DNA from 2 places in the Klebsiella sp. PL-2018 genome. Region 2 is predicted to be linked to the other one. Evidence: predicted binding sites of a transcription regulator. Region 2 holds the regulator's gene; the other holds the start of a gene.
The links. Region 2 encodes PhoB, which activates phosphate uptake and scavenging genes when phosphate is short. Its sites were predicted from a motif close to CTGTCATAAAACTGNCNNAT; they were not measured.
Positions count from the first base shown of each region.

Region 1: the regulator PhoB is predicted to act here: its motif matches at 1,353-1,372, upstream of kdgR (DNA-binding transcriptional regulator KdgR).

Region 1 is NZ_CP077673.1:2,187,042-2,195,061, reverse strand. Features, by position in the region: gene mgrB (PhoP/PhoQ regulatory lipoprotein MgrB) at 1-26, opposite strand, end outside; gene MKleb_RS10195 (YobH family protein) at 186-425, shown strand; gene kdgR (DNA-binding transcriptional regulator KdgR) at 470-1,261, opposite strand; gene MKleb_RS10185 (MFS transporter) at 1,439-2,812, shown strand; gene htpX (protease HtpX) at 2,884-3,765, opposite strand; gene prc (carboxy terminal-processing peptidase) at 4,002-6,050, opposite strand; gene proQ (RNA chaperone ProQ) at 6,070-6,753, opposite strand; gene MKleb_RS10165 (GAF domain-containing protein) at 6,851-7,348, opposite strand; gene yebS (membrane integrity lipid transport subunit YebS) at 7,481-8,020, shown strand, end outside.
Region 2 is NZ_CP077673.1:1,275,716-1,283,735, reverse strand. Features, by position in the region: gene malZ (maltodextrin glucosidase) at 1-1,644, opposite strand, end outside; gene proY (proline-specific permease ProY) at 1,798-3,168, opposite strand; gene brnQ (branched-chain amino acid transporter carrier protein BrnQ) at 3,292-4,611, opposite strand; gene phoR (phosphate regulon sensor histidine kinase PhoR) at 5,030-6,319, opposite strand; gene phoB (phosphate response regulator transcription factor PhoB) at 6,341-7,030, opposite strand; gene sbcD (exonuclease subunit SbcD) at 7,309-8,020, shown strand, end outside.

The sequences.
Region 1 (8,020 bases), 910 kb from region 2:
AGCAAAACCCAGCGTAATTTTTTCACTCCACACTCCGCATCAGTACCAGATGTCGCCAGGATAACATGACCTTCTTAAACCGCGGCTAACTGTAATACGAAAGGCAAGTTTAGGAATCATAGACTTGTTTCAAACGATGTTCATGCCAGAATGGACGCAAGGATAATACAAATAATGAGGCAACAATGCGATTGATCATTCGTACCATTGTGGTGCTGGCTATCTTGTGGATTGGCGTATTATTAAGCGGCTACGGCGTATTAATGGGCAGCAGTGAGAATGCCGGGGGGCTGGGATTGCAGTGTAAATATCTCACGGCTCGCGGCATCAGTACCGCACAATATGTTCATTCCAGCAGCGGTATTATCGGCATTACCGATTGCCCTATCCTGCGAAAAAGCGCCACGGTTGTTGATAACGGCTAGTCACGATCGGGCTACAGACGCTGTAGCCCGATTTACGCACAAGGTCAGAACGGATAATCGTTGTAGCCCATCTGTTCTGAAATTTTACGCGCCGCCGTGTGCAGCATCGCCACGTACTCGTTCAGGCGCTCTTCCGAGAAACGCAGCGTCGGGAAAGAGATACTCAGGCCCGCGATAACCACGCCGAAGCGGTCGAAAACCGGAACCCCGATGCAGCGCAGTCCCTCTTCCTGCTCTTCGTTATCTTCGCCATACCCCTGCTCGCGGACCTTATCGAGAACCGCCAGCAGCTCTTCGGTGCTGGTGATAGTTCGGTCGGTGCTGCGTTTGTACTCCACCCCTTCCAGAATCTGCTCAACCTCGGCACGATCGCGCCAGGCCAGCAGCACTTTACCGATCGCGGTGCTGTACAGCGGGTTACGACGCCCGATGCGCGAATACATGCGCAAATTGTACATTGAGTCGATTTTGTGGATGTAAACAATGCTGTCTTCATCCAGGGCGCCCAGGTGGACGGTCTCTTTCGTCAGGCGTGAAAGCTCGCGCATCTGAATATCAGCGCTGCGCACCAAATCAACGTTCTGCAAAGCCCGCGCGCCAAGTTCGAAGAGTTTCAGGGTCAGAGAATATTTCTCGGACTCACCTTCCTGAGCTACGTATCCCAGCGATTTCATGGTCTGCAAAAAGCGATAAACGGTGCTTTTTGACATCATGACGCGCTGGGACAGTTCGGTAATGCCAATTTCACGCTCTTCGCCAAGCGCCTGCAGAATGCCAAAAACCTTCAATACCGAAGAGACAGAATCTGGCTGTTTATCCAAATCTGCAACTGCCATTTATCACCTCATCGCAACTGTTTTATAAAAATTAGAACCGGTTTTTATTATAAATTCGCATCCCGTTACCCGCAATCGTTCTTCTGCCGATTCGTTACAAATCTGCGACATGCCGCTGAATAATCAATGCTAAAATTATTAACCAGTTAATAGTTCCCGATAAGATACAGACTTCACATGGATAAAAACATCTCCGATGGGCTGCCTTTACCGCAGCGTTACGGCGCCATTCTGACCATTGTATTAGGCCTGGCGATGGCGGTGCTGGACGGCGCTATCGCCAACGTCGCCCTGCCGACCATCGCCAGCGATTTAAACGCATCCCCGGCCTCTTCAATCTGGATAGTTAATGCCTACCAAATTGCTATCGTTATCGCGCTGCTGCCGCTCTCTTTCCTCGGCGATATGGTCGGCTACCGGCGTATTTATAAAATCGGCCTGGTGCTTTTTACCTTCACGTCACTGGCCTGCGCGCTCTCCAGAAGCCTGGAAATGCTGACCCTGGCGCGCGTGGCGCAGGGGCTCGGCGGCGCGGCGCTGATGAGCGTTAACACCGCGCTGATTCGCCTGATTTATCCTCAGCGCTTTCTCGGCCGCGGGATGGGGATCAACTCTTTCGTGGTGGCCGTCTCCTCCGCGGCGGGGCCGACCATCGCCGCCGCGATTCTCTCAATGGCTTCATGGCAATGGCTGTTTCTGATTAACGTTCCGCTGGGGATTATTTCACTGCTTCTCGCGATGCGCTATCTGCCAGCTAACACCGGCCGCAGCAAGGTTACCCGCTTCGACCTGCCGAGCGCCATCATGAATGCCCTCACTTTTGGCTTACTGATTACCGCCCTCGGCGGGTTCGCTCAGGGCCAGTCAGGCGCGCTGGTTGCGGCGGAGGTTATGGCCATGCTGGTCGTCGGGTTCTTTTTTGTCCGCCGCCAGCTCAAAATGCCGGTCCCCCTGCTGCCGGTTGACCTGCTGCGCATTCCGCTATTCTCTCTGTCAATTTGTACGTCGATATGCTCTTTTTGCGCCCAGATGCTGGCGATGGTTTCGCTGCCGTTCTTCCTGCAGTCAATGATGGGGCGTAGCGAGGTGGAAACCGGTCTGCTCCTGACGCCGTGGCCGCTGGCCACTATGGTCATGGCGCCGCTGGCGGGATATTTGATTGAGAAAGTTCACGCCGGGCTGCTGGGCGCGATGGGTCTAATCATCATGGCCTGCGGCCTGTTCGGCCTGGCTTTACTGCCCTCCGCGCCGTCGGACCTGGATATTATCTGGCGAATGGCGCTCTGCGGCGCGGGCTTTGGTCTGTTCCAGTCCCCCAACAATCACACCATCGTCTCGTCAGCGCCGGCTCATCGCAGCGGCGGCGCAAGCGGCATGCTGGGGACCGCGCGCCTGCTTGGACAGAGCACTGGCGCCGCGCTGGTGGCGCTGCTGTTTAACCTGCTGGGCGATAGCGGAACCCACACCGCCCTTCTGCTGGCCGGAACGTTTGCCGTCGTCGCGGCCGCCGTCAGCGGGCTACGCGTCACGCAGCCGCGCGTCAGGCTGTAACGCAAAACCGGCATAAAAAAATCCGCAGCCCGAAGGTTGCGGATTTTTGTTTTCAGGGCCAGGCGCGACGGTTATTTCAGGTATTCGCCGCTGCGCAGGGCTTCAATACGTTTATCCAGCGGCGGGTGAGTCATAAACAGCTCGCTCATGGATTTCGCTTTGCCGTTAATGCAGAACGCCATCATGCTGCTGGCCTCCTGCGGCTCATAGCTGGTTTTCAGCCGCTGCAGCGCGGCGATCATTTTCTCACGCCCTACCAGCTTCGCTGAACCGGCGTCCGCATGGAACTCGCGGTAGCGGGAGAACCACATAGTGATGATGCTGGCCAGAATACCAAATACCAGCTCCAGCACCGTGGCGACCGCAAAGTAGATCAGCGGGTTGCCGTTGCTGCTTTCACCTTCATCGCGGTTGCCGCCGAGGAAGCCCGCCGCAATCTGCGCGATAACGCGCGAGATAAAGATAACGAAGGTGTTCACTACCCCCTGGATCAGCGTCATGGTGACCATATCACCGTTGGCGATGTGGCTAATCTCATGGGCGATAACCGCTTCCGCTTCATCACGGCTCATGTTCTGCAGCAGCCCGGTACTGACCGCCACCAGCGACGCATCGCGGCGCGCGCCGGTCGCGAAGGCGTTAATATCCGGCGCATGGTAGATAGCGACCTGCGGCATAGCGATGCCCGCCTGGCGCGCCTGCTGCGCGACGGTATTCATCAGCCAGCGCTCGGTTTCGTTACGCGGCTGCTCAATGACTTCCCCACCCACCGATTTCAGCGCCATCCATTTCGACATCAGCAGCGAAACGATTGAGCCGCCGAAACCAAACAACAGGGCCATGATCAGCAGCCCGGTCATGCTGCTTGACTGAATTCCCGTCAGGCTCAGCACCAGCCCGAACACCACCATCACTGCCAGGTTGGTCAGCAGGAAAAGCGCGATTCGCATCATAATTTTCTTTTAACCTCGATTTAACAAAACGCACTATGCGATTACCCACATGGTATGGGTAGAACGCCAATTTTCAACCATCAGGCCCCGCTAAGTCACGAGAAAGACACAACTTTACATTTTGTAGCATATTGCTGACGCTGGGCAAAAGCGTTGACATTTTGTTGAAATCAGGCAATGAACGTTGGGAAAGGCGAGAAAGAAAACGGGCACAACTTAGTGTGCCCGTTGGGGGATTATTTACTGGCCGGCGGCTCGACCGCTGGCCGATCCTTTTCCTCATGGGCCAGGTCGAGCGCAATATGAACCGTTTCATCAAGATACGGGTCAGGCTCCTGGTAATCCTTCGGCAGATCTTCCAGTTTTTTCAGTAGCGGCTTGCCTTCGCGTTTCAGGCGATCGTTAACGCGGGCCAGACGAATCGCATCATCTTCTTCATTCTCCTTTTCACGCTGCGCGTAATTCAGGGAGACGATGTTGCGTTTGTCTTTCATCGCGTTATAGCGAGCAATGTCCTTCATGATGTACTGGAACTCAGGATCCTTGGCGATACGCGCATCGTGGCGCTTCAGCAGCTCGGGTCCGAACGGCGTCAGGTCACCATACTTCACGAAGGTTGCTGCATTGACGCTATCCCACGGCAGCGCGTTATCTTCATACTGCTCGCCGGTTTCACGCTCTTCGGTTCCGGTCGGCATCATGATGTCCGGCGTCACACCCTTGCGCTGAGTACTCCCGCCGTTAATACGGTAGAATTTCTGGATGGTGTACTGTACGGACCCCAGCGCCGGCCAGTCAGGGCGCAGCATCTGATCGTAAATGCGGTTCAGCGAACGATACTGCTGGACGGTCCCCTTGCCAAAGGTCGGCTCACCGACGATCAGCGCGCGGCCATAATCCTGCATCGCGGCGGCGAAAATTTCAGAAGCCGAGGCGCTGAAACGGTCGACCAGCACCACCAGCGGGCCTTTGTAGTACACCACGCCGTCGGTATCGCTGTCTTCACGCACCTTACCGTTATTATCGCGAACCTGGACAACCGGGCCGGATGGAATAAACAGGCCAGAAAGCGAAACCGCTTCGGTCAGCGCCCCGCCGCCGTTGCTGCGCAGATCGATAACGATGCTGCTAACGTTCTGTTTCTCCAGTTTCTGCAGCTGAACCTTGACGTCGTCCGTCAGGCCAACATAGAAACCCGGAATATCCAGCACGCCAACCTTCTCTTTGCCGACGGTTTTGACTGACATCTTAACCGCGCGGTCTTCAAGACGAATGCGTTCGCGCGTAAGGGTCACAATCCGCGTTTTCGCGCCTTTACCCGCCGGGAGAATTTCCAGACGAACCTTGCTGCCCTTGGGACCTTTGATCAGCGCCACGACATCATCAAGACGCCAGCCGATGACATCAACCATGCCTTTACCCGGCTGGCCAACGCCAACGATACGGTCGCCCACGCTGATGGATTTACTCTTCGCCGCAGGACCACCGGCCACCAGTGAGTTGATCACCGTGTAGTCGTCATCCATCTGCAGTACCGCGCCGATACCTTCGAGAGACAGGCTCATTTCGGTGTTGAACTGTTCGGTATTGCGCGGAGAGAGATAGTTCGTATGCGGGTCGATTTCACGCGCAAAGGCGGTCATCGCCAGCGAGAAAACGTCTTCACTATTGGTTTGCGCCAGACGGCGAATGGCAAACTTGTAGCGACGGGTTAGGGTCTCGCGAATCTCTTTATCATCTTTGCCAGCCAGCTTGAGGCTGAGCTGATCAAACTTCACCTTGGCATCCCATAGCGCATTCAGCTCGGCCTCATCTTTCGGCCAGGGAGACTTGCTGCGGTCAAGGTTGAAGTTGTCATTGCCGGTAAAGTCCATCGGACGTTCCAGCACTTTCAATGCATATTGATAACGCTCAAATCGACGCTTCTGCGCCAGGTTATACAGGTCGTAAAAAACGTCCAGCTTCCCGCTGCGCAGCTCATCGCCGATTTGATTCTTTTTCGCGGCAAACTGGGCCACGTCGCTGGCTAACAGCACGTTATGGCTGTAGTCGAGCAGGTTCAGGTAGCGATCGAAAATTTTTGCCGAAAAGGCATTATCAAGATCGAACTGCCGGTAGTGAGAGCGGGTAAAGCGCGATGTGACGCGCTCGCTCACCGTCGCGTGCTGCGGCTCTTCTTTCAGCACGGGGATTTGATCGATCCGGGTGATATCGTCCACGGCGAACGACTGGCCTGCGATTACCAGCAGGCCCGCCAACGCGGTGAGCTTAAAGAATTTGTTCATGCCTGGCCCGGCCTCCGTTTCAGAACACCAGGTGTTCTGCGCGTACAATCATTGACATACCAGAAGTCAGCTGTACACGAACGCCATCTTTGGTGATTTCCAGGACGGTGGCGTCCATTGCATTATTGCCTGCTTTCACCTTCAGTGCCTGGCCAACGGTCAATACAGACACATCTGATACAGGGGTATGACGCTCTTCGCGCGGCGCTTTGGCTGCTGCTGCCGGGCGAGGTTTACGCTGCTCAGCGCCGTCTTTACGACGCGCCTGAGGCTGAGGACGCGGTTTACGCTCGCGACGTGCCCCCTCTTCCGGCTGGCCTGCTGCGGCAGCGGCTTCGCGTTTTTTGGCCTGCTGCGCTTCGCGCTGCGCCTGGACGCGGGCTTTTGCTTCTTCAAGCTGCTGACGGGCATGAGCGACGTGCTGCTCTTCCAGTTCGCCGCACGGGTTGCCGTCAAGGTCAACGCGGACTGCGCCAGGCTTAACGCCGTACAGGTAGCGCCAGCTCGAAGTATAAAGACGCAAAGCAGCGCGAAGTTGGGTTTTGCTGAGATTCATCTCTCCGCCAACGCGCTCAACGAGATCCTGAAAAATACCGACTTTCAGGGGGCGAGCTTCGCCTTCAGCGCTAAAACACTGAGGGAAACGTTCGGCCAGAAACGCAATGACTTCTTTACTGCTATTCAACTTAGGTTGATTTTCCATGAAATTTCCTGATTACAACGGACGTAGCCAACAAGCCGCAGGCATGAACAGGCGTCATTATAATGACGTCATCGGTAAATGCTACGTTATCCGTTGATTATCCTGCGACGCGGGTGAATATTTTTTGATAATCAGTCGCAGAAATGAGTTTTTCCAGATGCGCGACCAGTTCTGCCAGTCCCTGCTCATCTTCAGCGGTGAAGCGGGAATGCGCCGTGCTATCGATATCCAGGACGCCGATAGTTTGATTGTTCACCCGTAACGGGAAGACAATTTCCGAATTACTGGCGGCGTCACAGGCGATGTGCCCATCAAACGCGTGAACTTCCTCTACCCGCTGCACGCAATTCTGCGCGACGGCAGTCCCGCATACGCCGCGTCCGACCGGAATCCGCACGCAGGCCAGCTTGCCCTGGAACGGGCCAAGCACCAGCGTGTCACCTTCCAGAAGATAGAAACCGGCCCAGTTCACGTCGGTCAGCCGCTCGAACAGCAGCGCGCTGGTATTTGAAATCATCGCCAGAAAACTGGTTTCGCCTGCCATTAACGCCTGAAAATCGCGGTTCAAATCCGCGTAGAATTCTGATTTGTTCATTATTTGGTCGCTTAGTTGTCTTACTACCTTACACTTACAGCCTAATAAAATAAGCTTTAAATGCATTCATGCTCAAGATGAATTCATTCCTGAGTTAAGATAGAGAGATACACTCATTTCTGTAAGCTATAAATGCCACTAAAAACACCCAGGATTACGCCAGCAAAAAAAATGGTCGTCTACTCGGTCAGCGCCCCCGTTGAGCACGCTCACTATCAGCGCTGTCCGCAGTGCGACCTGCTGTTTCGTTTACCGGTCCTAAAAAAGAATCAAAGCGCCTGGTGTCCCCGCTGCAACGCCAAAGTGCGCGATGGCCGCGACTGGTCGCTTACCCGGCTGGGCAGCATGGCAATCGCGATGCTGCTGCTGATGCCTTTTGCCTGGAGCGAACCGCTGCTGCGTTTGCATCTGCTGGGCGTGCGTATCGACGCTAACGTCCTTCAGGGCATCTGGCAAATGACCGGCCAGGGCGATCCGCTCACGGCGGCGATGGTGCTATTTTGCGCGGTCGTGGCGCCGGTGCTGCTGGTGGTCTCAATCGCCTATCTGTGGCTGGGCAACGTGCTGGGCATGAATCTGCGCCCGATACTGCTGATGCTGGAGCGGCTCAAAGAGTGGGTGATGCTGGATATTTACCTGGTCGGCATCGGCGTCGCCTCCATTAAGGTGCAG
Region 2 (8,020 bases):
ATAGACGCGCACGAACACCACCACGTTATCTTCGGCATAAATCACCTGACAGCCGCCGTAGCGCAGCGCCTGATTGGCCTTACGCAGCTTGCTCATCCGCTTGTACAGTTCGAGCAGAGCGCCATCCTGCAAAGCCGGATCCCACGGGAACGGCTTACGGCAGAACGGATCGTTATTGCCATCCACGCCCACTTCATCGCCGTAGTAAATGCACGGCACGCCCGGCCAGCTAAATAGCCACACTACCGCCAGCGGCAGGCGGGCAACATCTTTGCCGAGCAGAGACTTAAAGCGCGCGGTATCGTGGCTATCGAGCTGGTTAAACATCCGCAGCTGCTGCTGGTGCGACAGTCCGGCGCGATAGTTATCCATCCACGCCATACAGGTCTGCGCATCGATTTTCTGCGGATCGTAGGAGATATCGGTGTTCGCGAGAAAGCCCCACAGCGGAAAGGTAAAGCCGCGGTAGTTCATCGCCGAGTCTTCAACGTCGGCCTGTAGCCACTGGCGCGCGTCGCCGAAATGCTCACCGAACACGAAAGCGTCCGGCCGCTCCAGCTTCGCCGCCTGGGTAATGCCGGCGATATGGCGCAGGTTATTGCGCGCCCCGCCCTCTTCGCCCAGCATATGCACCACATCCAGGCGCCAGCCGTCCATGCTCCATGGCGCTTTCAGCCAGTGGCGCACGATACTATCTTCCCCGCCATAGATTTCATCGATCAGCGTCGACGACCGGTAGTCCAGCTTAGGCAAGCTGGCGTATCCCAACCAGTCGTGGGCAACGCCCTCGGGGGAAAAATTATACCAGTCGCGCCACGGCGAATCGGCGTTATGGCAGGCGCCGCCGCTACCGCGCTGGTGGCGGTCGAACCAGGCATGCGAATCGCCGCTATGGTTGAACACGCCATCGAGGATCAGACGCATTCCCTCTTTTTGCGTATGGTGGCGCAGGCGCAGCAGCGCCGCATCGCCGCCAAACTGCGGATCAACGCGACGATAATCCTCGGTATCATATTTATGCACGCTGGGGGCGACAAATACCGGATTCAGGTACAGCGCCGTTACGCCAAGCTGCTTCAGGTACGGCAGCCGCTCGCTGATACCATCGAGATCGCCGCCGTAAAAGGTGGAGCCGCCCGCCTCGGCGGTTAGCGGTTCATCCCACGCTTTGCGTACGATGTCGTGACCGGCGGCGTGATGGTAATAAATCGCATCCTTTCCCGCTTCGCGAGACTCGCTGCGGGCAAAACGGTCAGGGAAGATTTGATAAAATACCTGATCGGCTACCCATTGCGGTCCGCTGTCCGGCAGATCGACCGCAAACTGCTCCAGCCTCGCCGGCGGAAAGCGGTTGAACCCCTGCGGCGTGAACCACAGCTGGCGGTCGGCCCACAGCAGCTTGAAGCTGTAGCGGCGACGCGGCTGCCCGTTAACGAGGCTGATTTCCCCGCGCCACGCCACCACGCCCGGATGCGGCTCCTGCCGCAGGCGGTGCATCGGCAGCGACAGCTCTTCGTTATCCTCTTCCGCGCGCAGCGTGACCCGCGGCGGCAGATCGTCGCCGCTTAACCATAGCGTAATAATCAGTCGTTCCTGCTGTTCCTTAATAAACGGAGCAACCGGGAGGTGCCATGCCTTCAACATCATTATTCCTCTCTTTGCAGAATGGGCACACCTTGCCACAGCGTACTGGCGTATGACTCATCATCGGCAGAATTATTGGGGGAGGATGGCGGGGGTGGAGGGATAGCTTGCCGGATAGCCCGTGCGTATCCGGCAAGAAGAGAACGAAAATGACTAGGCTTTCGCCAGTTTTCGCTCGCGGCGGGTTTTAAACTGCCAGCCAATCAGCAGCAGGAGAATCCACGCAAAGCCAACGTACAGCGAGATGCGGGTATCAGGATGGTAGCCGATCAGACCGATAATAAAGACCAGGAACAGCAGGCCAATCACCGTGGTCGCGACACCGCCAGGCACCCTGAACTTCAGCGCCTTCGCCTCTTCCGGCGGCAGGCGGCGACGGAAGGCGATCTGCGACAGCAGGATCATAATCCACACCCAGACGGTGGCGAAGGTCGCCAGCGAGGCGATCACCAGGAAGACGTTCTCCGGCATAATGTAGTTAAGATAGACCGCGAACAGCAGGGCAATCGTCATCACCGTCACCGTCACCCACGGCACCCCGCGACGGGAGGTTTTCGCGAACATCTTCGGTGCGCTGCCCTGTTCCGCCATGCCGTGCAGCATACGCCCCACGCCAAAGACGTCGGAGTTAATCGCCGACAGCGAAGCGGTCAGCACCACAAAGTTCAGGATGCTGGCGGCAAAAGTGATGCCGAGATGCTGGAAGGTCAGTACGAACGGGCTGCCGTTGGTCCCCACCTGGTTCCACGGATAGATAGACATAATCACAAACAGCGTCCCGACGTAAAACACCAGGATACGCATCGGCACCGAGTTAATGGCGCGCGGAATGGATTTCTCCGGATCTTTCGCTTCGCCGGCGGTGATACCGATGATTTCGATCCCGCCGTAGGCGAACATTACCATCTGCAGCGACATCACCATCCCCAGCCAGCCGTTGCTGAAGAAGCCGCCGTTGCTCCAGAGGTTGTGGATACCCGTCGGCTGCCCGCCGTTGCCAATACCCCAGATAATGATGCCGAAACCGGCGAGGATCATGATGATAATCGTGGCGACTTTGAAGAAGGAGAACCAGAACTCCAGCTCGCCGAAGACCTTCACGCTCATCAGGTTGACGGCGCAGATAATCAGCACCACGCTGAGTACCCAGATCCAGTGCGGTACCGCCGGGAACCAGACGCCCATATAGATACCGAAGGCCGTGACGTCGGCGATGGCGACAATCAGAATTTCGAAACAGTAGGTCCAGCCGGTGATATAGCCCGCCAGCGGGCCAAGATAATCCTGCGCGTAGCGCGAGAATGAACTGGCGGCCGGGTTATGCACCGACATCTCGCCCAGCGCGCGCATGATAATGTAGGCCGCGGCGCCGCCGATAATATAAGCCAACAGAACGCTCGGCCCCGCCATTTTAATCGCGTCAGCCGAACCATAGAAAAGGCCGGTACCGATTGCCGACCCCAGCGCCATAAAGCGAATATGCCGGGTACTTAGCCCGCGCTTAAGCTTGTTACTACTTTCCATCGTGTTCCATGCCGTTTTTCTCCTCTGGCCTTCGCGGGGGCAAAGAACAAAGGAGGGTGACCAAAAAAACAAAAAACCACGGGACCTGAAGTCCCGTGGTTAAACACCTGTGTAAAGCGTCGGTTAGTGCGCGCTGGATGTCACCTGACGTCCCGCTGCGCGATCCCAGATAACCGCCAGCACCACCATAACGGCGGTTGGCATCAGCCAGGCCAGGCCCTGCTCCGCCAGCGGCAGACGCGCGGTCCAGGACGGCATCATCTCTGCAAACGCCGACGCTTTAATGCCGTCAATGATACCAAACATCAGGCTGATAAACATTGCCGGGGCGATAACGCGGGACGAATTATGCCACCAACCGCGGGTAAAGCTTAATACAACCAGTGCGATACACGGCGGATAGATAGCCGTCAGCACCGGAATCGAAATCTGAATCAGGTGGCTCAGGCCGAGGTTGGAGACCGCCATCGAAAACAGGCCGAGGATAAACACCAGCGTACGGTAGGAGAACGGCAGATACTGGGCAAAGAACTCCGCGCAGGCGCAGGTCAGGCCCACCGCCGTCACCAGACAGGCGATAAAGATCAGCGCCGCCAGCAGGAAGCTTCCCGCGCCGCCGAAGGTGTGCTGGACGTAAGCATGCAGAATCGCCGCGCCGTTAGCGGACTGCTCCACCAGCGTGCCGCTATCGGAACCTAAACGGAACAGCGCCAGGTACAGCAGCGTCAGGCCCACGCCGGCCATCAGGCCAGCCCAGACGGTGTAGCGGGTCAGCAGGCGGGCTTCGGTCACGCCGCGAGAACGCGCGGCGTTGACAATCACGATACCAAAGACCATTGCCCCGAGGGTGTCCATGGTCAGATAGCCGTTGACGAAGCCGTTAGAGAACGGCGCGGTGCGGTAGGCTTCCATCGCGTGGCTCAGCGGACCGGCAGGCCAGACGATTGCCGCCACGGCGAGAATAATCAGGGCGATAATTTTCAGCGGCGCGAGGAAATTCCCCACGGTGTCCAGCAGCTTGCCCGGGTAGAGCGAAACGAGGATCACCAGCGCAAAATAGATAATGCTGTAAATCAGCAGCGGCAGCGGGCCGTCGCCGGTCAGCGGCGCAATCCCCACCTCAAAAGAGACGGTCGCGGTACGCGGGGTCGCGAACAGCGGCCCTACGGCCAGATAGCAGACGACCGCCAGCAGGATACCGGCGACTTTACCAATCGGCGTGCTCAGGCTCTCTACGCCGCCGCCGACTTTTGCCAGCGCCACGACCGTTAGCACCGGCAGACCCACGGCGGTAATCAGAAAGCCAATGGCCGCGCTCCAGACGTGTTCGCCGGCCTGTAAGCCAACCATTGGGGGGAAGATAATATTGCCTGCGCCGACAAACAGCGCGAAGGTCATAAAGCCCAACGCTATGATGTCGCGAGATTTTAACTGATGGGTCATAAATTCATTACAGCCTGTGGATGTGGTGTTGTAAAAACGGATAAATACCGCGCCTTTCCCCTGGGGATGATACAGCGGCCATTGTCAGTAAACTCAGCGGGATATGCTCCCAAAGCGGCGTGGAAAAGAATTGTTTTTTGAATTACCACGCAAAAACAGTCTGTCTGCGACCGTAGGGGGGCAATTTAAACGCTTATAACGTTTTAAAGCAAGGAGGGATCGCAAAAGCAGATGATTATGCTAACTCTATTTTGATGCGTAGAATTATTTACCTGATGGATAGAAAACATCTGGCTTATCATGCGAACAAAAAAGCAGCGAGCGTTCGTTAATTACGCAGCTGTGATTGCGCTGCAAAGGAAAATGACCAGCCGAAGCTGGTCATTGGCAAGTTATTCTGACACCCGGCCGCTCGGGCTCAATTTTTGGCAATTAAACGTTCCGGTAACAGGAAGCTAAAGCGGGTGCCTTTCCCCAGCGTACTCTCAATTTCGAGGCGGCTATCGTGATGGCTGACGGCGTGTTTGACGATCGCCAGCCCCAGACCGCTGCCGCCGGTCTGTCTTGAACGCGCTTTATCCACCCGGTAGAAACGCTCGGTCAGACGCGGAATATGTTCCGGCGCGATGCCCGGCCCGTTATCTTCGACGCTGAACAACGCTCCGTGCGGCGCGCGCTGCCAGCTTACGGTAATGTCCGTTCCCGGCGGCGTATGGTTGACCGCGTTATAGACCAGGTTGGAAATGGCGCTGCGCAGCTGTTCTTCATTACCCAGTACTTTCAGCGATTCATCGACCGAAAAATGCAGCACCTGCCTCTGCTGGCTTAGCGTTTGCGCCTCGCGCTCGACCACCCGCAGCATCATCGGCACATCGATTTTATCGTTCATCGCCAGTACCGGCGCGGCTTCGATTCGCGACAGCGTCAGCAGTTGCTTAACCAGGCCTTCCATGCGCTGGGTTTGTTCACGCATGGTGTGCAATGCTTTTTCGCGCGTTCCCCCTTCCAGCACCTGCTCCTGCATCATCTCCAGATACCCCTGCAGCACCGTCAACGGCGTGCGCAGTTCGTGGCTGACGTTGGCGAAAAAGTTTCGCCGCGCCCCTTCCAGCTGGTGCATCTGCGTGACATCGCGCGCCACCATCAGCAGCTGTTTATCGCTATAGGGCATCACGCGAATTTCAAGATGACGGCCGTTATTCAGCACCAGATTGAGCGGTTTGGAAAAATCGCGGTATTTCAGATAATTGGCAAATTCAGGGTAGCGCAAGAGGTTAAGGATGTTCTGCCCGTTATCGTCAGGCCAGCGCAGATTCAGGATCTGCTGGGCCAGACCGTTGCACCAGAACATCACCCCTTCTTCGGTGGTCAGCACCACCGCATCCGGCAGAGACTCCGCCCCGCTGCGAAAGCGCTTAATCAGGCTTCCCAGCTCACGGCGGCGCTTTTTATTACGCATCTGCATCTGGTGCAGTCCGTAAAGCAGCGGCTCCCAGCTGCCGCTGCCCGGCGGCGGCGTCATGCTGCGATCAACCCACAGCCACCACGACAGGCGCATCAGATTCCAGAAATGCCAGACAAGAAGACCGGTCACTGCCGCCAATAAAAACCACGGCAGGTAACCTAAAAACGCCCCGAGGATCAGGGCCGGGATACAACACAAGAAAAGCTCAAGCGCCAGCCTTTTCCATGACAGCCGTTCCAGCACGGTTCACACTCCTGTCAGCATTCAGAAACGGGCGGAGAAACGATATCCCGTACCGCGAACCGTTTGTACCATCCGGTCATGGCCGCTATGTTCCAGCGCTTTGCGCAGACGGCGAATATGCACGTCTACCGTTCTGTCTTCGACATAAACGTTGGTTCCCCAGACGTGATTCAGCAGCTGTTCGCGGCTATAGACTCGCTCCGGGTGCGTCATGAAGAAGTGGAGTAATTTAAACTCCGTAGGCCCCATATCCAGCGGATTTTCGCCGGTCATGACGCGATGCGAAGAGGGGTCGAGGCTCAGCCCCTGCATTTCAATCACCTCCTCCACCGCCATCGGCGAAATGCGCCGCATCACGGCTTTAATTCGCGCCACCAGCTCTTTCGGGGAAAACGGCTTAGTGATGTAGTCATCGGCGCCGGTCTCCAGGCCGCGGACGCGATCTTCCTCTTCGCCGCGGGCGGTCAGCATCACCACCGGAATATCACGGGTCATCGCTTCACGCTTGAGCTGTTTAATAAACTGCAGACCCGACCCGCCCGGCAGCATCCAGTCAAGGAGGATCAAATCAGGCCAGGGTTCATTGAGCTGATTGACCGCGCTGTCAAAATCTTCCGCCTCGACGGGCTGAAAGCCGTTTTGCTCCAGAACAAAGCAAACCATTTCGCGGATTGGAGCTTCATCTTCAACGACCAGAATTCTTCTCGCCATTATTTACCCTGTATTTTTTAGCCATCAGTATAGAAGTGCGCGGCCATTATGCGTCAGATTTATGACAGATTTATGAAAAAAATGACCGCCAGATGAACGCGGATTTCGAATTGTGACACGGACTTAACTCACCCAAAAGCAGCGTTATCCCCTCAATAATTCAGGTTTCACTCCCCACAAGTACAGGTAACCAGGTGGCTGGACGTAGCCAACGCATAAGCAACTTGAAGGATGACGGGTATATAATGCCGCTTACGCTTTTTCTCCAGGGAACAACTATGCGCATCCTTCACACCTCTGACTGGCACCTTGGGCAAAATTTTTACAGCAAAAGTCGCGCCGCCGAACATCAGGCGTTTCTCGACTGGCTGCTGGCCAGCGCGCAGGAACATGATGTCGATGCCATTATTGTTGCGGGCGATATTTTTGATACCGGCTCACCGCCGAGCTACGCGCGCGAGCTGTATAACCGCTTTGTCGTTCAGCTGCAGCAGACCCGCTGCCGGCTGGTGGTGCTGGCGGGAAACCACGATTCGGTTGCCACCCTCAACGAGTCGCGAGACATTCTCGCCTTCCTGAATACGACGGTGGTGGCCAATGCCGGCCACGCCCCTTTTATCCTGCCGCTGCGCGACGGTACGCCGGGGGCGATTTTTTGTCCGGTACCGTTCCTGCGCCCGCGTGAGCTGGTGACCAGCCAGGCCGGGCACTCTGGCGGCGAAAAGCAGCAGCTGCTGCTCAGCGCCATCAGCGACTACTACCAGCAGCAGTACCAGCTGGCCTGCGAACTGCGCGGCGACCGGGCGCTGCCGATTATCGCCAGCGGCCATTTAACCACCGTCGGCGCCAGCAAAAGCGACGCGGTTCGCGAAATCTATATCGGTACGCTGGACGCCTTCCCGGCGAGCCGTTTTCCGCCCGCCGACTATATCGCGCTCGGCCACATTCACCGGGCGCAGGTGGTCGGCGGCTGCGAACATATCCGCTACA